4 regions of the Rahnella sp. NRRL B-41462 genome follow, and region 2 is predicted to be linked to each of the others. Evidence: predicted binding sites of a transcription regulator. Region 2 holds the regulator's gene; each other region holds the start of a gene.
What was found. The regulator CRP, encoded in region 2, controls carbon source genes, mostly activating them, when cyclic AMP is high. The targets are predictions, from matches to a motif close to ATGTGANNNNNNTCACAT.

Region 1 (3,810 bases), on a different contig from region 2:
ACAGAACACCCGAAACCTTTGTCGAGGAGCTATGTTCAATGTCAAAATCACCCTCTAAAGTGACCAAGAAAAGCGAGTCAAAATCGGTAAGCCGCGCCCCCGCCACGGGCATTGAATCTTCACAGCCACGCCTGGGGGATCTTGCGCCCGGCGATCGTATTTATCAGCCTTCACCACAACCGACACCGCCAGGAAAAGAACCGACAGCGTCCGGCAGTGCGAAGAGTCCGAAAAATACCAATGCCAAACTCGATGCATTAGAACGCCACCGCAAAAATGGTGAAAAACAGCCGCTGACCACCAATCAGGGCACCAAAATCTCTGATGATCAGAACTCGCTGAAAGCCGGAAACCGTGGCCCGACACTGCTTGAAGATTTCATTCTCCGTGAAAAAATTACTCACTTCGACCATGAGCGGATTCCCGAACGTATCGTTCATGCGCGGGGCGCTGCGGCGCACGGTTATTTCCAGCCCTATCGCAGTATGAAGGCAGTGACCAAAGCCAGCTTCCTCTCTGATCCTAAAAAGAAAACGCCGGTATTTGTGCGTTTCTCTACCGTTCAGGGTTCCCGCGGTTCGGCAGATACCGTACGTGATATCCGCGGCTGGGCGACCAAGTTTTATACCGATGAAGGCATTTACGACCTGGTCGGTAACAATACACCGGTGTTCTTTATTCAGGATGCCCATAAATTCCCTGATTTTGTGCATGCGGTAAAACCCGAACCGCATAACGAAATCCCGCAGGGGGCGAGTGCGCACGATTCCTTCTGGGATTACGTGTCCCTGCAACCGGAAACCCTGCATAACGTGTTCTGGGCGATGTCTGACCGGGGCATTCCGCGCAGTTACCGCACGATGGAAGGTTTTGGCATCCATACTTTCCGTTTCGTGAATGCGAAAGGCAAAGCCACTTTTGTGCGTTTCCACTGGAAACCGCTGGCCGGAAAAGCCTCTTTGTTATGGGATGAAGCGCAGAAACTGGCCGGGAAAGATGCCGATTTCCACCGCCGTGATTTGTGGGAAGCCATCGAAGCCGGAGATTATCCGGAATACGAACTGGGTGTGCAGTTGATCCCTGAAGAAGATGAATTCAAATTTGATTTCGACCTGCTCGACCCGACCAAACTCATCCCTGAAAAACTGGTGCCGGTAGAACTGATCGGCAAAATGGTGCTCAACCGTAACCCCGATAATTTCTTTGCTGAAACCGAGCAAGCCGCGTTCCACCCGGGGCACATTGTGCCGGGCATAGATTTCACCAATGATCCGCTGTTGCAGGGGCGACTGTTCTCTTACACCGACACGCAAATCAGTCGTCTGGGCGGGCCTAATTTCCATGAAATTCCGATTAACCGGCCGACGTGCCCTTTCCATAACTTCCAGCGTGACGGCATGCACCGTCAGGACATTGATACGAATCCGGCGAACTACGAGCCGAATTCCATCAACAATAACTGGCCGAGGGAAACACCTCCGGCAGCGTCCGGTGGTGGCTTTGAAAGTTATCCTGAACGGGTTGATGCAGAAAAAATCCGTCAGCGCAGTCCGTCATTTGCCGAATATTATGCCCATCCGCGCCTGTTCTGGCTGAGCCAGACAACAGCGGAGCAGGATCATATTATCGGCGCTTTCTCATTTGAATTATCGAAGGTGGCGCGGCCGTATATCCGCGAGCGGGTCGTGGATCTGTTAGCGCATGTTGATCAGACGCTGGCGCAGAAAGTGGCGAAAAATCTGGGTATTACCCTTTCCGCTGACACCCTGAAGATCAAGCCGCCGAAGCCCGTGAATGGGCTGAAAAATGATCCGTCGCTGAGTTTGTATGCCAGCGGTAAAGGCACGATCAAAGGGCGGCAGGTGGCGATATTGCTGGGTGAAGGTGTGAATGCGGCGGATGTTCTGGAAACCTTACAGGCACTTCAGGCCGCTGGCGTTCACCCTAAGCTGCTGGCCAGTCACTTAGGGAGTGTGACTGCCGATGATGGTTCTACGTTGCCGGTTGATGCTACGTTTGCCGGATCGCCTTCCATCACCGTTGATGCAGTGATTGTTCCGCATGGGCATATCGACGCACTGCTGATGAATGGCGATGCACGGCATTATGTGCTCGAAGCCTACAAACACCTGAAAGTGGTGGGGCTAAGTGGCGATGCACGCCGCTTCAAATCGCTGCTGGGGCTGACGGATGATGTGCCGGAAGAGGGCGTTGTGGAAGGTGAAAAAGCAGAAGGAGCGTTGCTGAAGGCGTTTCTGAAAGACATGCTCAAACACCGGATCTGGTCGCGCAGTGCGGCGGCAGATGCCGTTCCTGCCTGATTAACTGTAACTGATAAACAGGCAATCCCCGGCAGCGGAGATTGCCTGTTTAAAATTCCCTCACCCCTCCTTATTTTGTGACTTGAATCACAAAATAAATGTATGTGAAATTCCTGTTGTTACATCATAGTGACGACCGTCACGAAATAACGTCACAATGTTCAGTACAGTTGCCGGGTGTTCCTCCTGCCAATAAATGACCTTACACACAGAGGAGTTTGTTATGTCTCAGCCTGAAGTTTTCCATCTTGGCCTGGCCAAAAAAGATTTAAACGGCGCGACGCTGGCGATTGTTCCCGGCGACCCTGAGCGCGTGGAAAAAATTGCCAAATTGATGGAGAACCCGGTTCGTCTGGCTTCCCACCGCGAATTTACCTCATGGCGTGCTGAGCTTGATGGCAAATCTGTGATTGTTTGCTCAACCGGTATTGGTGGCCCTTCGACCTCTATTGCGGTTGAAGAACTGGCACAACTGGGGATCCGTACTTTCCTGCGAGTCGGTACAACTGGCGCTATCCAGCCACACATCAATGTCGGTGACGTTCTGGTCACGACCGCTGCCGTTCGCCTTGATGGCGCGAGCCTGCACTTTGCGCCGATGGAATTCCCTGCAGTAGCCGATTTTGCCTGCACCACCGCGCTGGTTGCGGCGGCAGAAGCCGTGGGTGCCGCGACGCACATTGGCGTTACCGCCTCTTCTGACACCTTCTATCCGGGTCAGGAACGTTATGACACTTACTCTGGCCGTGTTGTCCGTCGCTTCAAAGAATCGATGAAAGAGTGGCAGGAAATGGGCGTCATGAACTACGAAATGGAATCCGCGACTCTGCTGACCATGTGTGCAAGCCAGGGTCTGCGCGCGGGGATGGTGGCGGGTGTTATCGTGAACCGCACGCAGCAGGAAATCCCTAATGCGGAAACCATGAAAAAGACTGAAAGTCATGCGGTGAAGATTGTTGTAGAAGCAGCCCGCAGGCTTATTTAGTCCCTATAAAACTAAAACAACCACATCACATCATCACATCAATGGGCTGCCTCTGGCGGCCCATTTTTTTGCCCTGCTAAGCAGATCTGTTAAGGTCATGTTAGTAATCCATCTGGAATAATTGATGAACCTCCTCCCGGATCTCTGACAAAAGGAACTGCATTTTTGACTGTTCACGACCTTCTTGAGTACACAACCACCTTCATCCGTGCCCATCAGGTGTGGGCTGCACCGATCGTTTTCTTTCTGGCTTTTGGTGAGTCTCTGGCATTCCTTTCCCTGCTGCTCCCGGCAACGTTTATCTTGCTGGGACTCGGCGCGCTGATTGGCGAAACCGGTATTCCGTTCTGGCCCATCTGGGCCGCCGCCGCCGCAGGCGCTTTCCTGGGAGACTGGCTTTCTTACTGGATTGGTGCCCGTTATCAGGATCGGGTTAGCAATTTCTGGCCTTTCTCCCGCCATCCGCAAATGCTGGTTCGTGGACATGCTTTCTTTGAAAAATGG
Region 2 (3,810 bases):
ATCCCATGATGCGGCCTCTGCTTCCACGCCAGTGACGAGATGGTATGCATCACGCTGAGATGTGAAATTACGCGCCGCAGATGGCGTTCCATTTCGGTCAGTGGCATATCCGGGTGAAGTTCCGGCGCATTAAACAGGTTGTTCTCGCTGCCCGGCCCGTCGTAGAGCAGTCGTTGCTGACAGCTTTGCAGCGCGATTTCGCAGGTCTGTAAATACTCCGTCGCCAGTTTTTCCGGCAGCATGTAATGCTCGCGGGCGAGGATCGTCATCGCGTTGATATGCTCAACCACAAACTGACTGTGCGTCACCCACAAACGCATATCCGCCAGATAATGTGAGTTAAAACCCGGCTCCTGCATCGCCTGATTTAGCGAAGTGAACAGCTTATTGTGCGCCTGATTGACCTGCATACGGGTGTACGCCAGTTTGGCGGTGTCGGGGCTTTCCTCGAGCAGCAGGCGGATAGCGTCCTGATAGATTTCCAGCGCCTGGTGTGCATTCTGGCGCAGCAAACCGCTTTGCCATTGCGGCCACAACCAGATAGTGCCACCAAAGGCCAGCGCGCAGCCGATCAGGGTATCGACCAGTCGTGGTACCAGAAAATGCACGCCGTTCATCGCCAGCAATTGCAGGGTATACACTGCAGTCACCGTCATGCCGACCATCGCCAGTCCGTAGTTTTTGCGCAGAACGGTATAGGACAACAGGGTGATCAGCAGCATGCACAGCAGCGTGGTGCCTTCCGGCAGTTCCAGTTTGAGCAAGCCTGAGGCAATCAGCAATCCGGCCAGCGTACCGAGTGCACGGTGCTGGATCCTCACCCGCGTGGCGTTATAACCGTTCTGGCTGACCAACATGATAGTCAGCAAGATCCAGTAGGGTTTGGGCAAATTGAAGAACAGACCCAGACTGCTGCCAATCGCCAGAATAATGCCCAAACGTGCGGCATTACGCAGTGCCACGGATTTGAAGGAAAGATAGCTTTTCAGCGCGGGCCAGAAGGGCAAACGCGGCTGGGTGTTCATCAGGTCGCGCCGGTACAGCGGGCGCTGGGTACGCAGCAGGCGCGCAATGCGGCTGAAATGGTAATAACAAAACTGACCTACCGGATTGTCCGGATTGCGCGCGGCGATTTTCTCCAGCGCGGTCAGCTCATTGGCCATCGTAAAGCGCCCGGATAAACGGTGATAAAGAATATCGTCGGCAATCACCCGAAGACGGGTGGAAATCACCTGTGCATTTCGGCGGATAACCGCTTCGGCATGGCTTTCCTCCACCAGTTTCTGCACTTCTTCCGGCTGATGCAGGCTCACTGTAATGTGCTCCTGCAAATCGAGCGCCACCTGAAAACGCTGAAATAGCCGCTTATGGTGATGATGATGTCCGTGCTGGGGCAACATGTGTAATTGCTGATAAAGCAGGGCAATCAGGTCGATAACCTGCTGCTGGCGGGCTAGCAGTGGGGGTAACGCGGTTTCGGGATCGGTGTGTTGCGTCAGCAGGCTGTACTTGGCTTCGAAATAATCCGCGAGTTGCAGATAGAGCTGGCTGAGTGTTTCGCGCATCGGCTGTTCTTCCGAAATACGAAACCACGCCCAGTTAAACAATCCGTACCAGGCTGTGCCAGCGGCGAACAACACCGGGGCCTGCCACATCGGGCGCACGCCCACCATACTCAGCGTGAAGATAGTCGCCACCAGCGCACCGGGCAGCAGGCGCGCATGCAGCGGGCTGATTTCACCGGTGACGCCGAGCAGTAACGCCAGCGACAGCATGATCAGCGGCAGCGGTATATGCCAGCTTTCGAGCATCAGTTGCAGCAGAAGGCTGCTCACGGCAAAGAGTGAACCGCCGACGAGCAGGCGTTTGAAAAAGCGTTTATGCGGGGTATCCAGACCGGCGATGTTACAACAGGCCGGGCAGAGGGAAAACAGCAGGCCCATTTGCAAATTGCCAAACAGCCAGCAAATGCCAACAGGTAAGCACAACACCAGCGTCTGGCGCAGCGCGTAGTTCACTTCAGGATGGTAAAACAGTCTTCGCCATAGCGTCATGGGTAAAGCTTAGCCCATAAAAAAGGCGCGACAGTGTTTTGCCGCGCCAATTTTTGAGGGATTAACGTGTGCCGTAAACGACAATCGTTTTACCGTGTGCGGAGATCAGGCTTTGATCTTCCAGCATTTTGAGAATGCGTCCGACTGTTTCACGTGAACAACCGACGATTTGGCCAATTTCCTGGCGGGTAATCTTGATTTGCATCCCGTCCGGATGGGTCATTGCATCAGGCTGTTTAGCCAGATTGAGCAAGGTTTGAGCGATACGACCGGTAACGTCAAGGAAGGCAAGGTTGCCGACTTTCTCTGACGTCACTTGCAGACGGTTGGCCATCTGCGCGGAGAGACGCATCAGAATATCCGGGTTAACCTGAATCAGCTGGCGGAATTTTTTATATGAAATTTCAGCCACTTCACAGGCAGTTTTAGCACGTACCCAGGCACTGCGTTCCTGACCTTCTTCGAAGAGTCCCAGCTCACCGATGAAGTCACCTTGGTTAAGGTAGGACAGTATCATTTCCTTGCCTTCTTCATCTTTAATCAGGACAGCAACTGACCCTTTCACGATGTAGTAAAGCGTTTCGGCTTTTTCACCCTGGTGAATCAGCGTACTTTTAGAAGGATACTTATGTATATGACAGTGAGACAGGAACCATTCAAGAGTCGGGTCTGTTTGTGGCTTGCCGAGAACCATTTGCTATTATCCTCTGTTGTTATCGCTGCCCAAAATCACAGGGCTCAGAGTTCCCTGTACGGCACTTCAAATCCAAAGCGCCCTTTCAGCATATAACTCTCCAGAAATGCTGCAAGCGGATGTCGGAGTGCAACAGCCTGTTTATTGCTGTCATCACCGTGGGTTCTGTACTTAAACCGCAAAAACCGTCACCGCAATTTACTGGAAAGTATGTTTCGGCTTTGTTTGTAGCACAGGTTTGAGATGCTGTCTTCTGTTGTCTCGCTTCAGCATGATGGCGATCGGGTTACGTTGCCAGATTTTAGGTGAAAGGGTACTCTGAGAGCAGATTTCGACAAGTTTATTCACCGGGAGAATAGTTCATGCATGCACGTGTCAAATGGGTTGAAGGACTGACATTTTTAGGTGAGTCTGCATCGGGTCATCAGATTTCAATGGATGGAAACGCGGGTGATAAAGCCCCAAGCCCGATGGAAATGTTACTGATGTCCGCAGGGGGGTGTAGTGCAATCGACGTGGTGTCAATTTTGCAAAAAGGTCGTAATGACGTGCGTGATTGTGAAGTGAAGCTGACCTCACAACGCCGCGAAGAAGCGCCGCGTCTGTTCACTCACATCAATCTGCATTTTATCGTCACCGGTAAGGATCTGACCGATAAGATTGTTGAACGCGCAGTCAGCCTGTCTGCCGAAAAATACTGTTCTGTGTCTCTGATGCTGGGGAAAGCGGCCACAATCACCCACAGCTTTGAAGTGATTGCAGCCGAATAAAGTTTACTCGATCTTCTTGCCTTCCATCAGGCGCTGCACCAGCGGCGCCATGATCAGCTCCATCGCCAGCCCCATTTTGCCGCCCGGCACCACCAGTGTTTTGATGTGCGAGATAAACGACCCTTGCAGCATGGCCAGCAGATACGGGAAATCGATGTCATCCAGTCCCTGAAAATGAATCACCACAAAGCTTTCATCCAGTGACGGAATGGCTTTGGCGGCAAACGGGTTCGAGGTATCGATGGTGGGTACCCGCTGGAAATTGATGTGCGTGCGGGAAAACTGCGGGGTA
Region 3 (3,810 bases), on a different contig from region 2:
CACTTCCGGTAAATCACTGGACGCAAACAGCACCGCAATGCCTTGTTTTGCCAGTGAATAAATCACATTATAAATTTCATGCTTGGCGCCAACGTCGATACCCCGCGTTGGTTCATCCAGCAAAATGACTTTCATTTCTTCCGACAACCAGCGGCCCAGAATGGCTTTTTGCTGATTGCCCCCTGAAAGGTTCATGATCAGTTGCTGGTCGCTGGGGGTTTTGATATTCAGCGCATCGATATGTTTACGCGCATTTTTCGCTTCCCAGGCGTTGTTGATCAGGCACCCTGCTTTCACCGTTTTGCGACGGGCGCTGATGTTGATGTTGTCGCGCACCGAGTGCACAGGAATAATGCCGTCAGCTTTGCGGTCTTCCGGGCACAACATGATGCCCTGGCGGATCGCATCTGCCGGTTTACGAATATTCAGCGCTACACCGTCCAGCCGGACGGTACCGCCGGTAATACGCGTACCACCAAATAATCCTTTCATCAGCTCACTGCGCCCTGCACCCACCAGCCCGAACAGGCCGACGATTTCGCCCTGACGTACCGTCAGGCTGACCGGCGTTCTCACGCCCGGTGCTTTCACCTCATCCAGTTCAAGGCGAATTTCGCCGTGCGGACGCGGCGCGTAACCGTAAATGTCATCGAGATTACGGCCAACCATCGCCTGCACCAGCTTGCTGTTATCCACCTGTGTCATGTCGTCAAAGGTGCGAACGTAACGTCCGTCTTTGAAAACGGTGACGGCGTCACTTAATGCAAAGATCTCTTCCATACGGTGTGAGACATATAAAATCACACGCCCTTCCGCCCGTAACTCACGGATAACACGGAACAATTGTTCAATTTCGCGTGCAGAAAGCGAACTGGTAGGTTCATCGAATGCAATAATTTTGGCATTGCGCGCCAGCGCCTTGGCAATTTCCACCATCTGCCACTGGCCGATGGAGAGATATTTCAGCGGTGTATCGGGGTCGATATCCAGCCCGAGATGTTCAAGCTGAAGTTTGGCTTCGTAACGCAGCAATTTACGGTTTACAAAACCGTGTTTGCTCGGCAACTGCCCGAGATAAATGTTCTCTGCTACCGTCATTTCCGGCACCAGATGGAGTTCCTGATAAATGATCGCCACACCGGCATCGAGCGCATCCGTGGTATGGCTGAACGCGACCGGCTGGCCTTTGATATGAATATTGCCCTGGGAAGGCTGATAGTTCCCGCTGAGGATCTTCAGCAGGGTGGATTTCCCCGCTCCGTTTTCGCCCATCAGCGCATGAATTTGTCCGGCGTAACAATTGAATGAAATACCGTCCAGCGCTTTCACGCCCGGAAAAGTTTTGCCAATGTCATGGAATTCCAGATACGGCCTGGCCGCATCAAACTCCGTCAGTGACGGTGTCAGCAAAGGCGTCTTATTATCGAAAGATTGCTGAGTCATAGTGGCTACCTGGAAGTTGAGTAAGTATGGATGCACGCCACTGCAAAGCAGAAAACAGTTCAACGTCTCCCTGTCGTCCACTCTGCAGCAGCGTCTCTCCCCTTCATACTTCAAGTCGCAGATGCGTTGGCTACGCTTACTCACCCGAATCACTTACTTATGTAAGCTCATCGGGACTCGCTCACTTGCCGCCTTCCTGCAACTCGAATTATTTGGGGGTATTGCTTGTTTCAACCACATCTGAAGATCACATAAGACCTTTTTTCTTCAGCTCTTCTTTGAAGTTGTCGCGGGTAATCAGGACAACATCCGTCACTTCGGTAAATTTCGGTGGTTCAACGCCTTTGGTAACCCATTCATTCAGCATCTGAATACTTTTGTAACCGTGGATATCCGGGCTAGGTAACAGGGAACCGTAGAAGCCAGTCTGGGCGCTTTTTGACAACTCATTCACTGCATCCACACCGTTGATGCCGATGCCGATCACGTTAGCCGCTTTAAAGCCCTGACCTTCGGTTGCACGCACGCCACCCAATACGGTGTTGTCGTTCATGCCGATGATCAGCCAGTTTTTCACTTCAGGATGTTGCACCAGCAGGGAGTTACCGGCATCCAGTGCGCCCGGGATGTCGTTAGATTTAGTCGGGACTTTGTAGATTTGTTTTTCCGGGAAACCGGCAGCTTTCAGTGCCTCCATTGAACCGGAGGTGCGGCGGCGCGCCGTATCGAGTTCATCGGCAGTAATGGCCATCACGCCGGTATCAGCGACTTTCCAGCCACGTTTTTGCATTTCTTTGTACAGTTCCTGCCCCTGACGTTCGCCGATTTTGGTCGCGGCCATCATGACTAATGGCACTTCTTCCATTGGCTTGCCTTTGGCATTCACAAACTGGTCATCCACCTGGATCACTTTCATGTCATAGCTGCGCGCTTTCGCCATGATGGCAGGGCCGAGACGCGGATCCGGCGTACAGATGACAAAACCTTTCGCGCCGTTGGCCGCCAGGCTGTCGATTGCATTCAACGTTTTTTCACCATCGGGCACGGCGATTTTAATGACGTCGAAGTGGAGATCCTTACCGGCTTTATCTGCGAACCGCCATTCAGTCTGGAACCACGGCTCTTCCGGTTGTTTAACCAGGAAGCCCAGCTTCGGATTCTCGGCTGCCATAGCTGAATGTGACATAAGGGCAGCTAACCCGACCGCCGCTAATGCCTTAGTGAATTTATGCATGATGTTCTCCGACTTTTATTGTTGTTTTTCACAATCACAGTCTTAAATCTGGTGGTTTGCCGCAATCGTGAAAACGTTATCAGTAGCGTAAAGAAACAAAGTGAAAGTGCGGCGAAGTCCAGTTTATAGAGGATTTGCGTCACACTCTCTTGTAAGACGGGTTAAGTTTTAGCGGTAATTTTGCAGCGGAATGTAGAGCGCTATCACACGGCGGGAAAACAGCAGGTTTGTGCATAGATATAGCGATTTTAGCCAAACGCTAACATTTGACCAACCTCACAGAAACATCATTGGGAGCAGATTTGTGCATACTTCCAGCTAACGCCTCCTCACTCACTTTTTTGCATCCTCCTACTGTTAGAGCAATTCGATTCGCCGCCGTAATGACTACGGCAAACCTGAAGGAGTGAGAAAGAATGACGCAAGGTGCGATTGCTCTTGGTCTTGATTTTGGCAGCGATTCCGTCCGTGCCCTGGCTGTGGATTGTCAGACCGGTGCCGAGATGGAAACCGATGTGGTTTATTATCCGCGCTGGAATGAAGGTCGCTATTGTGATGCGGCAATAAATCAGTTCCGCCATCACCCGCTCGACTATATAGAGGCAATGGAACAGGCGATTAAAAACGTAGTGCAACGGCTGGGCAGCGAGCGGGCTGCGCGCGTGGTGGGTATCGGCGTCGATTCCACCGGCTCAACCCCCGCTCCTGTCGATGAGGAAGGCAACATTCTGGCGCTGAAAGCGGAATTTGCCGAAAACCCGAACGCCATGTTTGTGCTCTGGAAAGATCATACGGCAATAGAAGAAGCGGAAGAGATCAACCGTCTGTGTCGCAGCGGCGATTTCCCCGACTATTCCCGCTATATCGGCGGCGTTTATTCCTCAGAATGGTTCTGGGCGAAAATCCTGCACGTTTCCCGTGCTGATGCTGCGGTTAAACAAGCAGCCGCGTCATGGGTTGAATTGTGCGACTGGGTGCCCGCCCTGCTTTCCGGCACCACCGCACCGGACAAAGTGGTGCGCGGACGTTGCAGCGCCGGACACAAAATGCTCTGGCATCCGTCATGGGGCGGCCTGCCACCAAAAGCGTTCTTTGCCGCCCTCGATCCGCTGCTGGTTGAACATCTGCCCTAT
Region 4 (3,810 bases), on a different contig from region 2:
GTCCCCTTATCTATTACTGTCCTGACGCTGCTTTTCATTATTCAGAAACACGGCACCGGCATTGTTGGCAAACTGTTTGCGCCGGTGATGTTGTTGTGGTTCCTGACGCTGGCTGTTCTCGGCGTGAACAGCATCATGCAAAATCCTGAAGTACTTCGCGCCATGAACCCGATGTGGGCGGTTAACTTCTTTATCGAGCATAAGTCGTTTTCCTTCCTGGCACTTGGCGCGGTCGTTCTGTCGATTACCGGTGTGGAAGCGCTGTATGCGGATATGGGCCACTTCGGGAAATTCCCGATCCGTCTGGCCTGGTTCACCGTGGTGCTGCCTTCTCTGGTGCTGAACTACTTCGGTCAGGGCGCATTGCTGCTGAAAGACCCGGAGTCGATTAAAAACCCGTTCTTCCTGCTGGCGCCTGACTGGGCTTTGATCCCGTTACTGGTGCTGGCAACGCTGGCCACCATTATCGCGTCTCAGGCTGTTATCTCCGGTGTGTTTTCCCTGACGCGTCAGGCTGTGCGTTTAGGCTATTTACCGCCAATGCGCATCATCCACACTTCAGAAATGGAAGCAGGCCAGATTTACATCCCGGCCATTAACTGGTTGCTGTACTTTGCGGTGGTTATCGTTATCGCCAGCTTCGAGCATTCGAGCAATCTGGCAGCGGCATACGGTATCGCAGTGACCGGTACGATGGTGCTGACCAGTATTCTTTCCTGTACGGTGGCACTCAAAAACTGGCACTGGAAACCTTTCCTGGTCGGGCTTTTGCTGATCGGTCTGCTGTTTATGGATATCCCGCTGTTCGCGGCGAACGCTACTAAACTGTTCTCCGGCGGTTGGTTGCCGCTGACGCTGGGTTTGGGCATGTTTATCGTTATGACGACCTGGAAAAGCGAGCGCTTCCGCCTTATGCGCCGCATGAACGAGCATGGGAATTCCCTGGAAGCGATGATCGCCTCTCTGGAGAAATCCCCGCCGGTGCGTGTTCCGGGTACGGCTGTGTATATGTCGCGCGCCATCAACGTCATTCCGTTTGCGTTGCTGCACAATCTCAAACACAACAAAGTGTTGCATGAGCGTGTGGTACTGCTGACGTTACGCACCGAAGATGCGCCTTATGTACATAACGTCCGGCGCGTCACCATCGAACAGCTTTCGCCGACGTTCTGGCGTGTGGTCGCCAGCTACGGATTTAAAGAAACGCCGAACGTGGAGGAAGTGTTCCACCGTTGCGGTCTGGAAGGATTGCCGTGCCGGATGATGGAAACGTCATTCTTTATGTCGCACGAATCACTGATCCTGACCAAGCGCCCCTGGTATCTCTACTTCCGTGGCAAACTCTTTATGGCGCTCAGCCGCAACGCCTTACGCGCGCCAGATCAGTTTGAAATTCCGCCGAACCGCGTAATCGAACTCGGTACGCAGGTAGAAATCTGATCCTCATTTCTACTGCTCGCAGGGCACCTTCGGGTGCCCTGTTTTATTTTCTCTTTCTCCTTTCTGAAACGACTAACTCAAATTTCCCTGCGGTTTCTTAATTATTCAGCGAAACGTTTCGACGCTGATCACAATTCCATCATAACTCCGTTGCGATGGCCGGGGATCTTTATAAACTCATCGGTGAGCGAAACGTTTCGCTGTAGGAGTTCACAATGAAGAAGTCACCGCTGTTAAATGCCGAAATCTCACATGTTATTGCCCGGTTAGGTCACACCGATCAGCTGGTTATTGGCGATGCCGGACTTCCGGTGCCAGCAGCTTGCCAACGCATCGATCTGGCCCTGACCCAGGGAGTTCCCACCTTTTTACAAGTCTTAGAGGTAGTGACACATGAGATGCAGGTTGAGCGGGCTATCCTCGCCGAGGAAATCCTCACTAAAAATCCTCAACTCCATGAAGCGTTGCTCGCCCAATTGACACAACTCGAACAACACCAGGGAAACACCATTGCTTTGGATTACGTCAGTCATGAGTCATTCAAAGCACAAAGCGAAAAAAGTCGGGCTGTGATCCGCAGCGGGGAATGTTCGCCTTATGCGAACGTTATTCTGTGTGCTGGCGTAACCTTCTGAGGCCTTTATGCAACCTTTGCTGCAACTGACAGGCATTGATAAAGCCTTTCCCGGCGTAAAAGCACTTTCCGGCGCGGCGCTCAGCGTCTATCCGGGACGTGTAATGGCGCTGGTGGGAGAAAACGGCGCGGGCAAGTCCACCATGATGAAAGTGCTGACCGGCATCTATCAGAAAGATGCCGGCTCAGTGCATTTTCTTGGCAAGGAAGCGGTTTTCAGTGGCCCTAAAGCCTCTCAGGAAGCCGGGATTGGTATCATTCATCAGGAATTAAACCTGATCCCCCAACTGACGATTGCTGAAAATATCTTCCTGGGCCGTGAGTTTGTGAACGGTTTTGGCCGCATCAACTGGAAAAAGATGTATGCCGAGGCCGATAAACTGCTGGCGCGCCTGAATCTGCGTTACAAAAGCGACCGGCTGGTAGGCGATTTATCCATCGGCGACCAGCAGATGGTCGAAATTGCCAAAGTGCTGAGCTTTGAATCCAAAGTCATCATTATGGATGAACCGACGGATGCCCTGACCGATACCGAAACCGCTTCTTTATTTAACGTGATCCGGGAACTGAAAGCCGCCGGTTGCGGTGTGGTGTATATCTCCCACCGCATGAAAGAAATTTTCGAAATCTGCGACGACGTGACGGTGTTCCGTGACGGGCAGTTTATTGCAGAGCGGCCGGTCAGTTCGCTTGAAGAAGACACGCTGATTGAAATGATGGTGGGCCGTCGCCTCGAAGAGCAATACCCGCGCATTAATCATGAACGCGGTGCGCTGCGTTTGCAGGTACGCGATGTCAGCGGGCCGGGCGTGGATAACGTCAGCTTTGATCTGTACAGCGGCGAAATTCTGGGGATTTCCGGTCTGATGGGCGCAGGCCGTACCGAACTGATGAAAATTCTCTACGGAGCCTTACCGCGTAAAAGTGGTTATGTGGCGCTCGATGGCCGCGAAGTGGTGACACACTCACCGCAGGACGGGCTGGCAAACGGCATTGTTTATATCTCTGAAGACCGCAAGCGCGATGGCTTAGTTCTGGGCATGTCAGTGAAAGAAAACATGTCGCTGACGGCGCTGCGTTATTTCAGCCACGCTGGCGGACGTCTTAAACATGCGGAAGAACAGCAGGCTGTCGGCGATTTCATCCGCCTCTTCAATATCAAAACGCCGTCGATGATGCAGACCATCGGCCTGCTTTCCGGCGGTAATCAGCAAAAAGTGGCAATTGCCCGTGGATTAATGACGCGGCCGAAAGTCCTGATCCTCGATGAACCGACGCGCGGCGTTGACGTTGGTGCCAAGAAAGAGATTTACCAGCTTATAAACCAGTTCAAGCGCGAAGGGCTGAGTATCATTTTGGTTTCCTCAGAAATGCCGGAAGTGATCGGTATGAGTGACCGGGTTTTGGTGATGCATGAAGGCCATTTAAGCGGTGAATTCCCGATAGAACAGGCTACGCAGGAAGTGTTGATGGCTGCCGCTGTCGGCAAGCAATACGGCGTGACGCAGGAGTAATCAGATATGAGTTCTCAGACATTGCCAGCCAAAAAGCGCTGGATCAGTAAAGAGTGGTTGTTGGAGCAAAAGTCTCTGATTGCGCTGCTGGTGTTGATTGCCGTGGTCTCTTCCATGAGCCCGAATTTCTTTACGGTCAATAACCTGTTTAACATCCTTCAGCAAACGTCCGTTAACGCCATTATGGCCGTCGGCATGACACTGGTGATCCTGACGTCCGGG

Region 1: the regulator CRP is predicted to act here: its motif matches at 2,397-2,414, upstream of udp (uridine phosphorylase).
Region 3: the regulator CRP is predicted to act here: its motif matches at 2,942-2,959, upstream of UC14_RS24755 (arabinose ABC transporter substrate-binding protein).
Region 4: the regulator CRP is predicted to act here: its motif matches at 1,557-1,574, upstream of rbsD (D-ribose pyranase).

What each region holds. Positions count from the first base shown of each region.
Region 1 covers NZ_JYDF01000035.1:20,018-23,827, forward strand. The annotation lists gene katE (catalase HPII) at 39-2,321, shown strand; gene udp (uridine phosphorylase) at 2,545-3,306, shown strand; gene UC14_RS09745 (DedA family protein) at 3,472-3,810, shown strand, end outside.
Region 2 covers NZ_JYDF01000051.1:59,698-63,507, reverse strand. The annotation lists gene UC14_RS13625 (YccS/YhfK family putative transporter) at 1-2,054, opposite strand, end outside; gene crp (cAMP-activated global transcriptional regulator CRP) at 2,116-2,748, opposite strand; gene UC14_RS13615 (OsmC family protein) at 3,111-3,518, shown strand; gene UC14_RS13610 (phosphoribulokinase) at 3,522-3,810, opposite strand, start outside.
Region 3 covers NZ_JYDF01000142.1:2,347-6,156, forward strand. The annotation lists gene araG (L-arabinose ABC transporter ATP-binding protein AraG) at 1-1,443, opposite strand, end outside; gene UC14_RS24755 (arabinose ABC transporter substrate-binding protein) at 1,691-2,677, opposite strand; gene UC14_RS24760 (ribulokinase) at 3,094-3,810, shown strand, end outside.
Region 4 covers NZ_JYDF01000031.1:75,059-78,868, forward strand. The annotation lists gene kup (low affinity potassium transporter Kup) at 1-1,440, shown strand, start outside; gene rbsD (D-ribose pyranase) at 1,656-2,075, shown strand; gene rbsA (ribose ABC transporter ATP-binding protein RbsA) at 2,083-3,588, shown strand; gene rbsC (ribose ABC transporter permease) at 3,595-3,810, shown strand, end outside.